One region of the Paenibacillus sp. HJGM_3 genome, then DNA from elsewhere that is predicted to be linked to it. Evidence: a T-box and tRNA genes for the amino acid it is inferred to sense, from the RefSeq annotation. Region 1 holds a T-box; the other holds one or more tRNA genes.
The links. A T-box is a leader RNA that pairs with one kind of tRNA and senses whether it is charged. The one in region 1 lies ahead of metG (methionine--tRNA ligase), so its partner is inferred to be a tRNA-Met.
Positions count from the first base shown of each region.

Region 2: it encodes a tRNA-Met, which carries the amino acid that the T-box ahead of metG (methionine--tRNA ligase) is inferred to sense. The anticodon was not compared.

Region 1 covers NZ_JBJGED010000009.1:112,779-121,144, forward strand. Annotated here, with positions in the region: gene ACI5FR_RS12495 (carbohydrate ABC transporter permease) at 1-763, shown strand, start outside; gene ACI5FR_RS12500 (MORN repeat-containing protein) at 1,077-2,003, opposite strand; gene ACI5FR_RS12505 (phosphotransferase family protein) at 2,018-2,821, opposite strand; gene ACI5FR_RS12510 (hypothetical protein) at 2,894-3,343, shown strand; gene mqnC (cyclic dehypoxanthinyl futalosine synthase) at 3,704-4,843, opposite strand; T-box leader at 5,011-5,294, shown strand; gene metG (methionine--tRNA ligase) at 5,346-6,998, shown strand; gene ACI5FR_RS12525 (fibronectin type III domain-containing protein) at 7,271-8,366, opposite strand, start outside.
Region 2 covers NZ_JBJGED010000035.1:34,825-43,190, reverse strand. Annotated here, with positions in the region: gene spoIIE (stage II sporulation protein E) at 1-1,694, opposite strand, end outside; gene ACI5FR_RS28935 (oligosaccharide flippase family protein) at 2,020-3,540, opposite strand; gene ACI5FR_RS28930 (amidase domain-containing protein) at 3,620-4,732, opposite strand; gene pdaA (delta-lactam-biosynthetic de-N-acetylase) at 4,879-5,667, shown strand; tRNA gene ACI5FR_RS28920 (tRNA-Met) at 5,725-5,798, opposite strand; gene ACI5FR_RS28915 (S1 domain-containing RNA-binding protein) at 5,925-6,398, opposite strand; gene ACI5FR_RS28910 (FtsB family cell division protein) at 6,589-6,909, opposite strand; gene yabQ (spore cortex biosynthesis protein YabQ) at 6,973-7,569, opposite strand; gene yabP (sporulation protein YabP) at 7,566-7,847, opposite strand; gene ACI5FR_RS28895 (RNA-binding S4 domain-containing protein) at 8,026-8,289, opposite strand; gene ACI5FR_RS28890 (HU family DNA-binding protein) at 8,289-8,366, opposite strand, start outside.

The DNA.
Region 1 (8,366 bases):
CGGGCGCGCGCCGGCCAACGCCAACCTGGTCGGGCTCGTCCCGATCGATTTCACCCTCGACGCGTACAAGAAGACGCTGTCGAACGCGAACTTCCTGCACTCGCTGTGGGTGTCGGTCGAGCGTACCGTGCTCGGCACCGTCATCACGATGATCGTGATCTTCCTCGCCGCCTATCCCTTGTCCAAGGACTCGCTCGTATTCCGCAGCCGAACCTGGTACTCGTGGTTTTTCGTCCTGACGCTGCTGTTCGGAGGCGGGCTCGTGCCGACGTATATCGTCATCCAGAAGCTCGGGCTCATGAATTCGCTGTGGGCGCTCATTCTCCCGGGGGCGATCGACGTGTGGCTGCTCGTGCTGCTGCTGAACTTCTTCCGCAGCATTCCGGCCGCGCTGGAGGAGGCGGCGCTGATCGACGGGGCCGGACAGCTGAAAATTCTCGCGCTGATCTACATCCCGCTATCCTTGCCGGCGATCGCTACGCTGTCGCTGTTCAAGATGGTCGGCCATTGGAACGCCTGGTTTGACGGTTTGATTTACTTGAAAAGTATAGATTCGTACCCGCTCGCCACTTTCCTGCAGACAATCCTGATTCAGCTCGATTCCACGCAGCTGTCGTCGCTCGGGCGGGAGCTGGAGAACATCTCGAACAACACCGTGAAGGCGGCGCAAATTTTCATCGGCGCGCTGCCGATTCTGATCGTGTATCCGTTCCTGCAAAAGTATTTCGTCAAGGGGATGGTGGTAGGGTCCGTGAAGGAGTGAGGGAGGCGGCGGAATCTCTCAAGGTGAAGGATGTTCTGGAGACGCTTACGAAGGGGACTCACGGGCGGTGAAGGTGAATTCCTCCCCCTTTTATGCGCATTTCAGAGGTAAAGCGGTATCCGAGGGGGAAATCCTCCCTCTCTTACTCGAGATTTGGGAGGATTGCTGTGAAAAGGCTCTAAAGAGAGGGAGCTATTCCCCCTCGTAAAGGCAAAATAGCGATCTCGAGCCCAAAGTGAGGGAGGTTTTCCCTCTGGCAATCCGCGATTCGGACGCTGGCTTCTCGCGAGCAGTCTAAGTGGGATATCCCCCCTTAGAGCTCACCATTCTTTATGCTGGCCGGCTCCCCTTCACCCAACTGCTCCTCATGAAACCGGAACTCTCCATAGGTCCAATAGCCGCGCTGAACGGTGCCGTCCGCGCTTGTTTTGACACCGTAACCATGCTCCATGCCGGATTCCCAAGCACCCTCGAACCGGCTGCCGTCCCGCCATTCGTAGACTCCGTGCCCGTGGAACAAGCCCTCCCGCCAATCTCCCCGATAACGGTCCCCATTCGCGAACAGCTTTTCCCCGGTCCCATGCTCTTGATCCCGCACCCACGTCCCGGTGTATTTGGTGCCGTCCGCCCAGCGATATAGCCCGATTCCATGCTTCAGTCCGTTTGCGAACTGTCCTTCATAGGTTTCCCCTTCCGCCTCGGCGAGGCGATAGGCGTTCTCGACTTGCTCCACGAACTCAGCGGGAACTTGATTCCCCTCGATGCCTACCTCGAACTTGGCCTGCTGCCCCGACCCGGATCCCGCCCGAACGGCTATGGCCGACCCAGACGCCGATGCCGCCAAGTGCATGGGCATAGCTACGTAATCTGAATTTACATAAGTCTTGTAATACCACCCGGCCAAGTCATACAATGCAAACCATAACGCCTTAACCTGTAACGCGTCCATCACCAGCTCGCTTTCTCTTGGGTCCAGCAGCTCCAAACGTTTCAAAGCTACTCCTAGATGCGCGGGAATCAGCTCGTGCCGAAGGAGACGTTCCAGCCGATTAAGGGTGTCGGTCTCTCCGCCATCGACTTCTTCATGAGCCGCGATTTGCTGAATGAACCACTGGCCCATCGGCTGCATATGGGTTAACGCGAGCCGCAGATCCACTTCAACCGTACGCTCGGCTTGATAGGCTTGCCGGTAAAGCTCCGGAAAATCCACGCGCAGAAACTCAAACATGGAACCACTCATCCTTACTCCCCCTCTTAACGAAGTTGGTCGTCGATCAGCTCAAGCAGCCATGGCCGTTCGCCGGGAACGTTCTCCCGCAGCCGCGCCGCCGCAACAGGCAGCAGCCAAGCGTTGCAATCATTCTCATCCACACCAGCCAACCTGTAATATTCATCCAGGTAGACACGGTTCAACTGCTGCTTCATCTCCTGAATGAGGGTTCCCGTTATCCCTTCAGGCGTGCCAGGAGGTACGTAAGGGGACAAAAACATGAGCGAAGTCCGCGCCACATCGCCGAGCGGATCCCCCGTCGAAGCATCTACCCAGTCTATGGCGACCGAGGACGCTCCAGTATATAAAATATTGTCCGGATGGAAGTCCCCATGACAAACTCGATCTCCTTCGGGCAAAGCATCCAGCCAGTGAAGTACGGGGTTCAACCGCTCCTTTAGCAGCTCCTCCGACTGCTTGATCGCACCGGCCAGACGATCTTTTTGCCGGGGCAGTCCGGCTGCCGAACAATGGTGGATGCTATAATGAAGACCAGCCATCTCGGTGGCGAACCTTCGCCATTCATCAGGGGACTCGAGCATCCATTCCCGCAGCATCTTCCCCGGCATTCGCTCGTACAATAATCCCTGTCGTTCGTCCACCTCTACCAGCTCGAATACGCCGGGAGCGGGAACACCTGCCGCTTGAACCGCACTTCCAACCTTCGCTTCATAGCGAATCCAATCGAGCGGATAGCCTGGCTGGTACAGCTTCACCACCCGGTCCCGGTCCGGTCCCCACTCATACACTTCCGCGACTCTGCCTTCTCCGATTTTGGCTCCTAACATTTCGGACTCCTCTCCCGCAACTTGATCCGTCATTCCCTCGTCTAAAAAATAACAAGAGAGGGGGCGGTTCCATTGGCAATTCGTATGAAAATGTTACGCGCAATCAGTCTTATGGCGGTCCTGACCAGCGTGCTGGTCCTCCTGCTCACCGGATGCAACGATCGGCCCCCGATGCTTACGATCAAAGGCGGCAAGCAGTCCGTGCTCGTCAAGCAAGGCACATATAGCTGGCGTTACCTTACCCGACACGTCATCGCCGATTCGCCCGACCCGGCGAACATGATCAAGCTTCCGGACGAGGCGACTCGTCTAGCGCCTGGAACCGAGCTCAGCCTCCTGTTCGGGCGCCAGCCGAAGAAGATGATGCTTTCTCGCTGGGAGGGCCAAAAGGAGCTCGGCCAGGAGCCGCTCGACAAGAACTCCTACACTCTGCCGACGGAACCCGGCACTTATTTGTACTCCATTCGAGCCGAATGGAGACAAGGAAGCTCGATGTATGCTTTTGCGGTAAGGGTTGAATAACATGACATTCGTCGTCGCGCGTAGGGATTCCTTTTAATTTGTAGCATGCTGGCCCCAATGGCTTTAGTTTGATTTCGCCTACTTACATCCAGACCGATTCATTCAAGCCGGGCTGTAGTTCGATTCTGCCGAGTTAGAAGCCGAGTTGGCGGGATGGTTGTCACATAACAATCTTCCAATTAGGGAAAATTGAACTACGGGCATAAAAGCTACACTCGGGCATGTCTATAAGCTGGCAAAATGGAGTTGCATCCATCACACGAATGCTAGAAAGCCCACCAGCACCCATGCCAAAAATAAAAAGCCGCAATGCTCAGGGCATAAGCCCGCTTTGCGGCTGCTACTTTAGCTGGTATGCGATTAATTTTGCATGACGAAATCTTTGTCCACCGACGCCGTCTCATCGTCGAACATGCGCAGAATTTCGTAGCGCGTGTTGCGCTGCGCCGGAATTTTGCCCGCTTCGCGGATGAGCTGCAGCGTCGAGCCGATGTTGACCTTGTGCGTCGTCCCGGCGGCCGATACGACGTTCTCCTCGATCATCGTGCTGCCGAAGTCGTTGCAGCCGTAATGCAGCGACTGCTTGCCGACCTCCGGCCCCATCGTCACCCAGGACGACTGGAAGTTCGGGATGTTGTCGAGCATGAGGCGGCTGATGGCGACGGTTTTCAGATACGCCTCGGGTCCGAGCTTCTCTGCCTTCAGATTCGTATTGTCCGGCTGGAACGTCCAGGAGATGAACGCCAGGAAGCCCTTCGATGGATAGCCGTTCCGGATGCATGCGTCCTGCGCGTCGCGGATGCGGAGCATGTGCAGCACGCGCTCCTCCATCGATTCGCCGAAACCGATGACCATCGTGCCGGTCGTGTTCATCCCGATTTTGTGCGCGGTCGTCATCGCTTCCATCCAATCGGTCCAGGAGCCCTTCTGCCGGCTGATCTTGCGGCGCGTCCGGTCGTCCAGAATCTCGGCGCCGCCGCCCGGCAGCGAATCGAGTCCGGCCTCGTGCAGCTGACGGATGACTTCCTCTAGCGACAGGCCTTCGGACACGTCCTTCATCTTCCAGATCTCCGCCGGGGAGAACGAATGCATCGTAATGCCCGGGAACCGCTTCTTGATCTCCCGGAGCAAATTCGTATAGTAGCTGAACGGCAAGTCGGGGTTCGTCCCGCCCTGCATCAGAATCTCGGTCCCGCTGACATCGATCGTTTCCTGAATCTTCTGGAAAATAACCTCGTCCGGCAGCACGTACCCTTCTTTCGAGCCCGGAGGCCGATAGAACGCGCAAAACCGGCAGTACACGTCGCAAATATTCGTATAGTTCACATTCCGCCCGATCACGAACGTCGTCACCGGCTCCGGATGCCATTTCAGCATGATCTGGTTGGCCGCGGCCCCCAGCTTCTCGATCTGATCGCTCGCGTACAGCTCCAGCCCGTCCTCCAGGCTCAGCCGCTCGCCGGCTACCGCCCGCGCCAATATGCGGTCCACTTCACTCATCGTCGGTTCCTCCCTCGATCTCGTCTCATTCGTCTATCGTAACACAATCGCCCCCCCGGAGTCATTAGCGCAGGGAGCCGGGATATGACAGCATTGGTACAATTGGCGTAACGCGTCTCTTGCGAAGAGGCCGCGTTGTGGCTATAATAGCCTGTAATTGGAAATCCTACAAAGCATCGAAGAGAAAGAGTAGCGGGATCAGGGTCTTTCACCAGAGAGCTCCGGCAGGTGAGAAGGAGCAAAGTTCCGTCCGGCGAACATGGTCTCTAAGCTGTGCACCGAACCTTGCGCGAGCAGGCAGTAGGCTGCAACGGGCGCTCCCGTTACCGAGCTAGAGTATAACCGTGCTAGGAGGGGATTCCCTGCCTTGACGGCGTACTTGAAGAGGTCCATGCCGCGAGGCGTGGGCGAATGAAGGTGGTACCGCGTGAGTAATGCTCTCGTCCTTTTGTGGATGAGGGCTTTTTTGTTGTTCCCAAAAAAATGAACGGAGGGATGAGCAATGACGATTTTTATTGGCGGGGCTTGGCCCTATGCCAACGGTTCGCTGCACTTGGGCCGGGTGGCGAGCTTGCTGCCGGGGGATGTACTGGCGCGGTACTACCGGCTGAAGGGAGAAGAAGTTTTGTACGTGTCCGGCAGCGATTGCCACGGGACGCCGATCGCCATTCAAGCGGAACGGGAGGGCGTAACGCCCCAAGCGATCGCGGACCGGTACCACGAGGAGTTCGTCGACGGGTTCCGCCGGCTCGGTTTTACCTACGACCTGTATACGCGGACGGACGATCCACATCACCACGCGGTCGTGCAAGAGCTGTTCCTCGAGCTGCTGAACCGCGGCGTCCTGTACCGCAAATCCGTGGAGCAAACTTATTGCGAGTCGTGCACCCGCTTCCTGCCGGACCGCTATGTCGAGGGACAATGCCCGAATTGCGGGCAGCCGGCGCGGGGCGATCAATGCGACGCCTGCTCTACCCTGCTCGATCCGCTCGACCTGCTCCACCGGACGTGCAAGCTGTGCGGCCATCACCCGACCACCCGGGAGACGGAGCATTTGTTCCTCGCCCTGTCCCGGTTCCAAGAGCAGCTGGAGCGGGAGGTCGAGCAGGCGGCTCAGGCCGGCGGCTGGCGCGACAATGCTCTGCAGCTCACCCGCCGGTACCTAAGCGAGGGGCTGCAGGACCGGGCGGTGACCCGGGATTTGCCTTGGGGTGTCGATGTGCCGGTACAAGGCTTCGAAGGGAAGAAAATCTACGTCTGGTTTGAAGCCGTGTGCGGCTACTACTCCGCCAGCCGGAAGTGTGCGCTCGAGCGAGGCGAGCCGCAGGCGTGGGAGCGGTTCTGGTCGGACGATACGACCGCCTACTACGTGCACGGGAAGGACAATATCCCGTTCCATACGCTCATTTGGCCGGGCATCCTGCTCGGCGCAGGCGGCCTGCACCTGCCGGACCGGATCGTCTCGAGCGAGTATCTCACCCTGGAGGGCAGCAAGTTCTCGACGAGCCGCAACTGGGCCGTCTGGCTTCCCGATCTCCTGGAGCGGTACGACCCCGACTCAATCCGCTACTTCCTGCTCATCAACGCTCCGGAGAAACGGGACAGCGATTTCTCGTGGCGCGAGTTCATCTACAGCCACAATGGCGAGCTGCTCGGCGCGTTCGGCAACTTCGTAAACAGGAACCTAAAGTTCCTCGAGAAGTCATTCGGAAGCCAAGTCCCGGAGGGGCGCACGGACGAACGCATCTGGCAAGCGCTCGCGGACTTGTATGCCGAGGTCGGCGTCCTCATCGAGGCTGGCAAGCTGAAGGAAGCGCTCGAGCGTCTCTTCGCCTTCGTCCGCAGCGCCAACAAGTACTTCGACGAGCGCCAGCCGTGGGCGAAGCTGCACGAGGACCCTGCGCATTGTCGGGATACCTTGTACACCTGCGTGCAAATCATCGCCAATCTGGCGCAGCTGCTGGAGCCGTTCCTGCCGTTCGCCTGCGCGAAAATCCGCACGTATCTGGGCATCGCCGCGCCGTGTTGGGGCTTCGCCGAAGTCTCGTCCGGCACGCCGTTGGCGCCGTCGGCCCCGCTGTTCGAGCGGCTCGACGTCAGCCGGATCGAGGAGGAAGCCGCGCGGCTGCGCGCCGGGCCAGTGGGAGGCGAGTAAGCCTCATAGAAAAGGAGCTAAAGGGGAACGGCAATCCGCTATTCGTTCTAAAAGCAGGGGTTCGAGAACGTGAGCGGAACGTGGTTCCCTTAATCCCCTCCAATCCGGGGTAGTCGGCGCCGAATGTGTGTAATAAGGGAATGTGGTTCCCATCGCCTCTTGAAATCAGCCTTTATCCGAAAATAACGGATTCACGTTCCACTATAAGTAAACCCATTAAAAAATCCCTCGTCCGCACGTTTCCGTGCAGGCGAGGGATCTTCCGGTACAGCCTAATTTCTCGTCACAGCGAAATTATCGAAATACACATTGCCCGCCGACCGCTGGTTGAAGATGCGGAAGGCGCTGATCTTCGGGCTCGCGGCCGAGTACGACTCTTGAGCCATCTGAGTGAGCGTGCCGTTCTTCGGTCCTGAGCGGAACGTCACGGTATTCGTGGTGAAATCCAGATCGATCTCCAGCGTATACCACGTGTTCAGCTGAAACCCGGGGATCAGGTTGCGATAGGTGCTCGTCGTGCCCAGCCGGTATTTCAGACCATTCGCGGTATCCGTCTGGATCTCCAGGAAGTTCGAGCCGGTATAGAGCAGGAGCTTATCCCCGTTGAAGTTCGCCTCGCGCATGTAATCAAACTTGAAATGCGCCGTCGGCCCTTCGGCAAGGAAGTCGTAGACGAAGTTCCCCGCTGCTCCGTTAGGCACGCTCAAGCTAAGGTCCGGGCCGCCCGGGACCGCCGCGACCAGCCACGGCGTCGGCCAGGCATCGGGATAGGCCGAATACGGCTGCCCTACCGTGCCGTCGTTGAAATCGACGAACAAGTCCGAGGACGGGCCGCCGACCGTCACTTGCAAGGAGGCCGATAGCGGCGATTCGCCTTCCGCACTGACGGCGCTCACCTTGTAGTAATACGTAGTATCCGACAGGAGGCCTTTGTTCCTGAAGGATGTGCCTGTGATCGGACCGACTTCCAGCTTGCCATACGGCCCGTTCGGGCTGTCCGCCCGGTAGAGCGTGTAGGAAGCCGCTCCGGCGACCGGGCTCCAGCTGAGCGCCACTTCGTTCCGACGGGCGGTCGCGGTCACGCCGGACGGTTCCGCCGGCCCGTTCCAACCCGTGACGTTGTCGAAGTAGACATTGCCGCTCGACCGCTGGATGAAGACGCGGAGGGCGCTGATTTTCGGACTGGCCGCCGTATACGACTCCTGCGCCTGCACAGTCAGAGGCCCGTTCTTCGGCCCCGTTCGGAACGTGACCGTATTCGCGACGAAGTCCAAATCGATCGCCACCGTATACCACTCGTTCAATTGAAAGCCAGGAATGAGATTGCGGTATTCGGTCGTCGTGCCCAGGCGATAGCGTAATCCGTAC
Region 2 (8,366 bases), on a different contig from region 1:
TCGCCCAGAATGTCCGAGAGCAGCGGGGCGATGATCTTCCGGCACTCGTCGAAGCCCTTTGTGTACCGGTGCACGATCTCGATCTCCACATTGCCCTCGTCGAGGCTGATGATGTCGATGCTCTGGATCGACAAGCCAAGCTCCTCCAGCGCTTGGCGAATTTGCTCTTCCTGCAGGAACAGCTCATGCCCTTCCCGCTTGATCTCCTTGGCCAGGTCCTCCATCACCTGGGACACGCCGGTCAGCTGCTCGGCCACGAGCTGACGGCTCTCCTGAATTTGCTTCTTCCAATGCCGGTCGGTGTTGTAACGCTCGTACTGGTGTTTCATCACCTCCAGCACTTGATCGGTACGCACGCACACTTTTTTCCACTCGGCGGGAATTTGCTTCCGGCTGAACGCCGGCTTCGCTTCGATCGCGCTCATCATCTCCGTCATATAAGAGTAGGTGTCGTAGAACCTGGCATCCCAACATTGCTTGCGCTTATAGCAATTCGCGCACGTCTGGTGTGAAACCGCATTCATGAAGTGTCCAATTTCCTCATCTTTTTGCTCCTTCTCATCGGATTGGGTGATTTGCTTGAAGCTGCGGGACAGCTGACGGAATACCTCCGAGAACTGCTCCACGCGCCCGGCGGTAATATCCCGGACCCGCTTCGCGTATTCGTGTTGGGACTTGAGGTTCTCCTGGGTACCCGGCACATATTTGGCGATCGTGCGCAGCGCGGATTTGGGGGTCAGCAGGAAGAGCAGCACCGCTGCGACCGACTCCCACGTAGAATGCAGCACCTCGGTCTGATTGCCGATATAGACGGACAGGATGGACGACCCGAGCAGCATTCCGAGCGCGACCCCCATCCGGTTCGCTTCCTTCAGCAAGCCGGCGAGCATCCCCGCGAACGCGAGCAAGCTCATCTGGTAGATCGCATTCACGTCGGCCAGACTCAGGATGAGGCCCGTAATCACCCCGACCGACGCTCCGAGCGGAGCTCCCCCCACAATCGCGAACAGCAGGATCAGGTAGCGCGACATCACGTGCTCGAGCGACACGTCTTGCACCATCCACCCGACCATCCCGGTCATGACCGAAGCGAGTAATATAATGAGACAAATGATTTCTTCATTTTTGAGGCTGTAATTTTTGCGGGTCAGGGTGAACACCGGAATCGCTTGCGTGAAGACGAGCGTAAGGACGAAGCTGAGTCCCGCCTCTACCGCGGTAAGCATAAGCGTGTACCAGGTGAGCTCCGTATCGACCATATAGCCGAAGAGCTGCACGGTAAACGCCGAGATGAAGACGAGGAACGGGGCGTACGACACTTCCGAGTGCTCGTATTTCTCCAGCCCCTTCTGCAAGAGCAGGAAGACGATCATCTCGGTGACGATATAGCCGGTCTTGATCTCGACGGAGAACAAGCTACCGGCGACAAGGGCAAGTGCCACCCAGCGGATCAAGTCTTTCCGGGCAAAATAGACAACCGCGAAGTAGGCGATTGCAAAGGGAGTGAGCTGCTGCAGGATCATCGCCTTGCCCAAGAGAAACGCCATGGCGAGAAGCAGGATGGCCCACTTCTTGGCCACAAGCGATTGAACGAGCCGATTCTCCGCCAGCGCTTGCTTCGTGCCATTCTTCATCCGCATCGCGGTTCCTGCCAAGGGGGTGGAAGCCGGGTTGAACAAATTCCACTTCTGCATATCGGGAACACTCCTTCATCGGTTTTCGGTGTGTTCCCTATTATAGGGGGAGTCTAGCATAAAGTTTGTCAGAATCAGGAGCTAGAGTAGAAGAATTTTCCGACAAAAACCATTGCGTCGTAAAAAGGGGCGCGAGCCCTTATCGGGAAAGGAAGGGGGAGGATCGTCTCGTAAGACGTGTCAGGCTCGTACCGCCCTAATTCGTCTAGCAAGCTGCTAAACCGCCGTCCAATTCTAGCAGAAATTAGAAGATCCCTGTCGATTGAACAAGCCTCAGGAAGGATACGACAAATAAAATAAGCCCGCTCTGCCTTTCGACTTCGAACTATCGGTTTTTCCTCCAAAAACGAACCAGCAAATAAGGGGCGATGCAACCGGCCAAAAGCAGCACCTCCTGGGCGGACCGGAGGAATCCGGGCTCTGCATCGATACCAATTTGCGGTAAAAGGCTGTTTAGATGGGTAAACAGGAACCCGAGGGCCACGAGGAAAATAAAATCCGCTGCTAACAGCAGCACAGGAACAACTTTTTTATGCCCCCTTTGCAAAACGGCCATATTCCATAACAGCGATGTTGCTTCCAAAGCCAATACACTAAGCGCCACGCCTTCATAACCAAATCCCGGAATAGCCGTAAAAACGTAGGCCACAATGGCCGAGACGATGAGGCCAAGCAGCAACCCGACAAGCGGCGCTTTTTTTTGATCGCTCGCCCAAAGGATTGTGGTTGTCAATTCGCGCATCCCGGCTAGCAAGGGGGAGAGAGCAATTAAGCGAATCGGATCGGCAATCGCTTCATTCCCAAAAATAAGCTTGGAAAGCTCATCCGCTTGAAAAAACAGGATCATCATGACCCCGATCCCCCATAGCCATCCAATTTCCAGAGACATACGAGAGCGTCTAACAAAATCGTTCTTATTGGGGTTCTGCCAATCTCTGGATAATTTCGCGGCGATCGTATAGGAGATGGCGGCCGTTAAGATTGTGGGCAAATAGACAATTGTAGAGGCCATGCCGTTCATTTCCCCGAAAATCGAGATCGCTTTCGATTGGCTGAGGCCGGATTCTTGCAGCCGATTCGGGATGATTAACGCATCTAAAAAATCGGATGTCGGCACAATGATACGCGTTAACGTAATGGCAAAGGACGTTTTAAAAAAGAATAAGAGCCCCGATCCCAAAAATAGGCGACGCAACGTTTCCTTATACTTCCTGTCATCGGTTCGCATGAAAGAGTCTTTACGGTACAGGATGAGCCAAAGAAACCATAAGGCCATGCAAGCGCCTGTAACCGCACCGAAGACAGCGCCTCCGGCCGCTGCGTAAACGCCATGGTCCACCCATAAAACGACAAGCAAAAGCATCGTACCGACCCGAACCGTTTGTTCAAGGAGCTCGGAAGCCGCGATGTACCCATGAAATTCGCGGCCTTGCAGATATCCGCGAAATAGGTGAAGCACGGGAACAATGAACAAAGCCGGCGCCACGCAGCGGATTGAAAACGCCAGACGGCCATCTCCGAGCAAATGGGCCGCAGAGGGGGCAAGTGCATAAAAAACCAAAGCAAGTATCGCTCCGAACACCGTAAGAGGGAGAATTAAGCCTTTTAAAAAGTGCCAGCCCCGCTCCTTGTCTTTGGCCGTCATTAAGGCTAACGATGTAGGGATACCGCCGGTGAGCATAGTAAGCGCAAATCCGTAAATCGAATACACGATTTGGTAAATCCCGGTCCCTTCCGATCCGAGTATCCGAAACAAAGGAATGCGCGCGGCGATTCCGATCAATTTCACAAGAAAAATAGCGCCTGTCCGAAGCGCCGTTTGTTTGAGGAAGGGAGGAAGTCTCATGTGTTCACCCCAAATAAAGCTCGTCCTATATGGATTGTATGAACGAGTTTATCCGGATAGACTTCCCGGTACCTTCCGATTAATCATTAATATGAATGAGCAGATATTTGGTCTTATCATCCCACCCGAGGTCGAACGGCACGCGATACCGGTCTACGGTATGAGAGTTGACCAACGGGTACCCGCCCGCATCATGACCGACGATGACCGAAAAATGATCGACGTCTCCGTGAAGAATATACCCGATCACATCGCCCGGCTGCAATTTCGCTATCGCGCCATCCGGGAATTTGTCGCTGGATTGGGTAATTTCGCCGAAAGTACCTTTTGCAACCTGCCGCCCATATCCGGAATACAGCAGGAAACGTCCGAATGCATCCGTCTGCACCCATGCGCGGCTCCCAGCTCCCGAGTACCTCCATGTGCCGGTCATCTTTAACCCGCCGCCTTCCTTGGGATCACCAAGCACCTGAGATACATAATTGGTGCAGTCTCCGCCAAGCGACGTATAGTCCGTGTACTTCTGGTTGTACCGGTTGTTATTCCCCGCTCCCCAGGCCAAACCCGCGTATTTGTTGGCATATTCCAATGCGCGTTCGCGATTGTATCGGGTTCCCTTATTCGGGGCTTGTTCGGGCCTGCTGACGACAGGATGAGGAAACCCTTGAGGTGAATCCGGAATTAGATCCGGGTTCTCTTCCAGCGGGTCCAAATACCATTCACGCAGCACCTTCCACACCCCGTCCATTTTTTTTACGGTCAGAGCATGTCGTGTACCGACTCCGAACGTTTGTGGCGGCAGATCGGTCGCTTTGTAGGCATATGTGATTTGGGTTGACTGAACTAACGCCAATTTCGCCGTATCCCCCTCCCTTTTGAAACGGGTGATTCGGATTCCGGGTTCCGCCGCTATAAAACGGATGCCGCGCTTTTCCGCCCACAAACTGGTGTACTTCATGCGCCTCATTTCCATCTGAAAGGCGTAGCGGCTTCCGGTTTGCGTTTCGATGTAGTATTTGTCGATGGTTTCCGGACGCTGATTGAGCAGAAATTCGTTGCGATCCTTGAACAGCTGGGTTAAGAAGGCGGCAACTTCCTCTTTGTCCTGATCCTGCTGTGCCGATAAGGCAGACGTACCAGCCGGTGCCATTCCGACTAGAAGCGCGAGTGCGATGATTACAATAAGACGCAAAGCGGCATCCTCCTTTTCATACACCGTATTATATAATGGTTAATTCCCGGCATACTTATACGATGATGCCCACCCGAATATGATATGGCGCTTCGTGGCATATTACTCCCGATTCCAAGCCTATAAGAATGGAGCTATTGAGATTAATGAAACGTTATCCAATCCTGTTGATCCTATTGACCGCCTTCATGCTGCTCCTCCCTTCGATGGCGGAGGCAGCCGGCAGCGCGGATCATCCGTATCACTTCGGGTTTAAAAAGAGCAAGAACGGGCAGCTTCCTTCCATTAACGAGGAAGGCTTTAAGGACATCGTGCGGAAGCACGACGCCATTTTTCTTGGGGATACGAGCAAAAAGGAACTGTATTTAACGTTCGACAACGGATATGAAAACGGGTATACCGTTAAAATCTTGGATGTCCTTAAGGAGAAGCAGGTACCGGCGGTTTTTTTCATTACCGGACATTATGTGAAAGATCAGCCGGAGTTAGTGAAGCGAATGGTAAGCGAAGGGCACCTGATCGGCAATCATTCATGGAGCCATCCGGATATGACCCAAATTTCAAATGAGAAAATGAAGGAAGAATTGGATAAGGTACGCGAAGCCGTCGTGCAATTAACGGATCAAAAGGAGATGCGGTACTTGCGCCCGCCAAGAGGGATATTCAGCGATCGGATGCTGGCGGCCAGCAAGGAGCTGGGGTATACGAACGTGTTCTGGTCCATCGCTTATAAAGATTGGGAAGTGAACGACCAACGCGGTGGGAACTATGCCTATGAGAAGGTCGTGTCTCAGCTCCATCCCGGGGCGGTCATCTTGCTGCACACGATTTCCAAAGATAACGCGGACGCCTTGAGCCGGATCATCGACAATGCCCGAAGTCAAGGGTATGAATTCAAGGGCTTGGATCAACTGACCACTAGGAAATATGAATGAAGAAAAACCGCCTTGCAGAAACAGTTCTGCAAGGCGGTTCTTGCTTCCAGATAACGATAGCGGCGGAGGGGCTCGAACCCCCGACCTTACGGGTATGAACCGAACGCTCTAGCCAGCTGAGCTACGCCGCCATATCCATACGACAGTATAAACGATGCGGGATTGGGTTGTCAACAAAGCCGACAGTGTTAAAAACCGCATCAAGCGGCGAAACCAGCTCGATGCGGATTATGAACAGGCTTATTCGCTTAGGCGAGTTAGACGCGCCGTGCGCCTCTTCCGCCCCGCTTGCCTTCCGTGTTCTTCTTCAGGGACGAAATCTTCTCTTCGCTGTCCTTCAGGAAACGCGACATCTTGTCTTCGAACGACATCTTATTCACAGGAGGTTTGCCTGGGCGGCCACCACGATCGAAACGGCCGGCTCCACCACGGTCATCGCCTCGATCCCGGTTGAAGGGTCTTTCCGGACGCGGAGGTCGCTGTTCCCCGGGGGGCTTATCGACCGCTTGCTTGATCGACAGTCCGATCTTGCCGTCCTTGTCCACATTAATGACCTTCACCAACACTTTGTCCTCAAGCTTCAGATGATCATTCACATCTTTGACATAGTTGTCGGCAATTTCGGAAATGTGAACGAGTCCGGTGACTCCTTCCGACAGTTCGACGAATGCACCAAAATGTGTGATGCCTGTCACCTTGCCTTCTAATTTGGTGCCCACTTCAATTGCCATAGAATGAAACGTTCCTCCCTAAGAATTGTTAAGAGTGGTTCTCTTGATCTAGCTTACGCAGCGGGAGCAGATCTTGCGCATCCGTCGGACAAAATGGTCGTATCCCCAGCGCTAACCGAAAAGAGCAGCTATGCAGATTATACAAGATCGCTAAAATCAGGTCAATACGCGCTGCAAAGCCTCCGGGAGGTTACGACTTCGGCGTGTAGAACAACGTTTCGCCTGGCTTCGTATAGTGATATTCCTTACGAATCTTCTGCAGGATGTACTCCGGATCGTTCAGCCGTTCGACTTCCTTCTTGTAGTCGGCGTTCAGCTTCTTAGTCTCCGTAAGCTTCGTATCCAATTCGCTCGCTTGAGCGGACTTGGCGTCGAGCCGGGCTTGCTGGTTCCAGGCGATCACGCCGGCCCAGGCCAGGAAACCGAACAAAGTGATCAGTAAGAGCCGCACCCGACGACGGGAGCCTTTATGCGGTTGTTCGAGCTTCGTGTCCGTTGCAGGTTGACGCATATCGAAAAGGGACCTCCTAAACGCGTTCTGTAAGTGCGGGAGCCGGGCAAGGAGATAGGCCAGTCATGGCTTCCTGCCGAACAACCGCTTCCATAGCTTGGCCAGCTTGCGCCCAGGCTGGAGGAGCCAGGACGGCTTCAACCACGAGGGGAACTTCAACAGAGGCCGGAACAAGCCGAACAGTTTACGGAATAGAACCCAGAATGGGTACAGTAATTGTAACACAATTTTATAGAGGAAAACAGCAACCGCAATCAAAAATCCGAAAATTACAACAACAAGCCTATAAAGCAGGACAATCGGCTTAATGACCGTCCATTGGAATGTACGGATCGACAATCGAACGAACTGCTTGACCAAGTTGATGCAAAACAAAACGATCCGGACCATTATGGCGCTGAACAGCCGGTAATACAGCCAGCCGCCCGCCAAGAGGCCGATAAAGACGTAGATGCGGACTTGTCCGGAATTGCTGGCGTATAAACCGCGGAAGACGAGAAGGGTCGACAAAATCCAATACACGATGTCGAGGAGCGGTATCATCCAGCGAGGGACACGCAACTGGCTTGACAGCACGCGGTACACGTCGAAGATGGCACCCATGCCCGCTCCGATGGCGATCATCGTCAACAGCGTAATGAATTGCGTCTCGAGCGTCACTTGAACAGCTTACCTAGAAAGCCCTTCGTTTTCTCGTGGGTATTCGAGTCCAGGTAGGTTAGGCCGTTCACCAGTCCCTCAATCGCGACCAACCCTTGCTCCAGGCTCAAATTCTTAATGTGAAGATTTTGTCCCTTCACCGCGAGGAAGCCGCATTCCGTCTCCAGCAGGAACTCTTCGCTGTCGAAGCTCTCCACGTTCAGAACGCCCGAAATCTCCAGCAGCTTCCGGTTCAGCATCTTCACCTCTTGCCGCTTCACTTTCCCATGGTCATTCATCATAGCCTGTACCCCTCCTCTTACCACTAACGTATGGAGGGCTGTCTACTTTTAGAACCGATTATGTTTTCTGGGTCCCGCAAACTACTAGGAATAGGCTGCGAGGGCTAGCATTACTTTGTGGGGATAAAGAAAAGAGGCGCTATCGCTATGGATAGGCCTCTTTTCTGTGACCGGTTCAGTCGGACGCATTCGATTCCTCGCGAAGCACCGTGTACATCTCGGCCGCTTCGTCCTTGCGAGTCGTCTCCACGATTCGATCCACGCGTACGGTGACCCGCTTCTGCCCGAATTGAATCATGAGCTCGTCCCCGACTTTGATCGTCGTGCTCGCTTTCGCTTCCCGTCCGTTCACCCAGATTCGACCTTGGTCGGACACGTCCTTCGCGACGGTGCGGCGTTTGATCAATCGGGAGACTTTCAGGAATTTGTCGAGACGCATTATTTTACCGCTTCTTTAAGCTTGTTGCCGGCTTTGAACGCAGGCACCTTCGAAGAAGGGATTTTGATTTCTTGGCC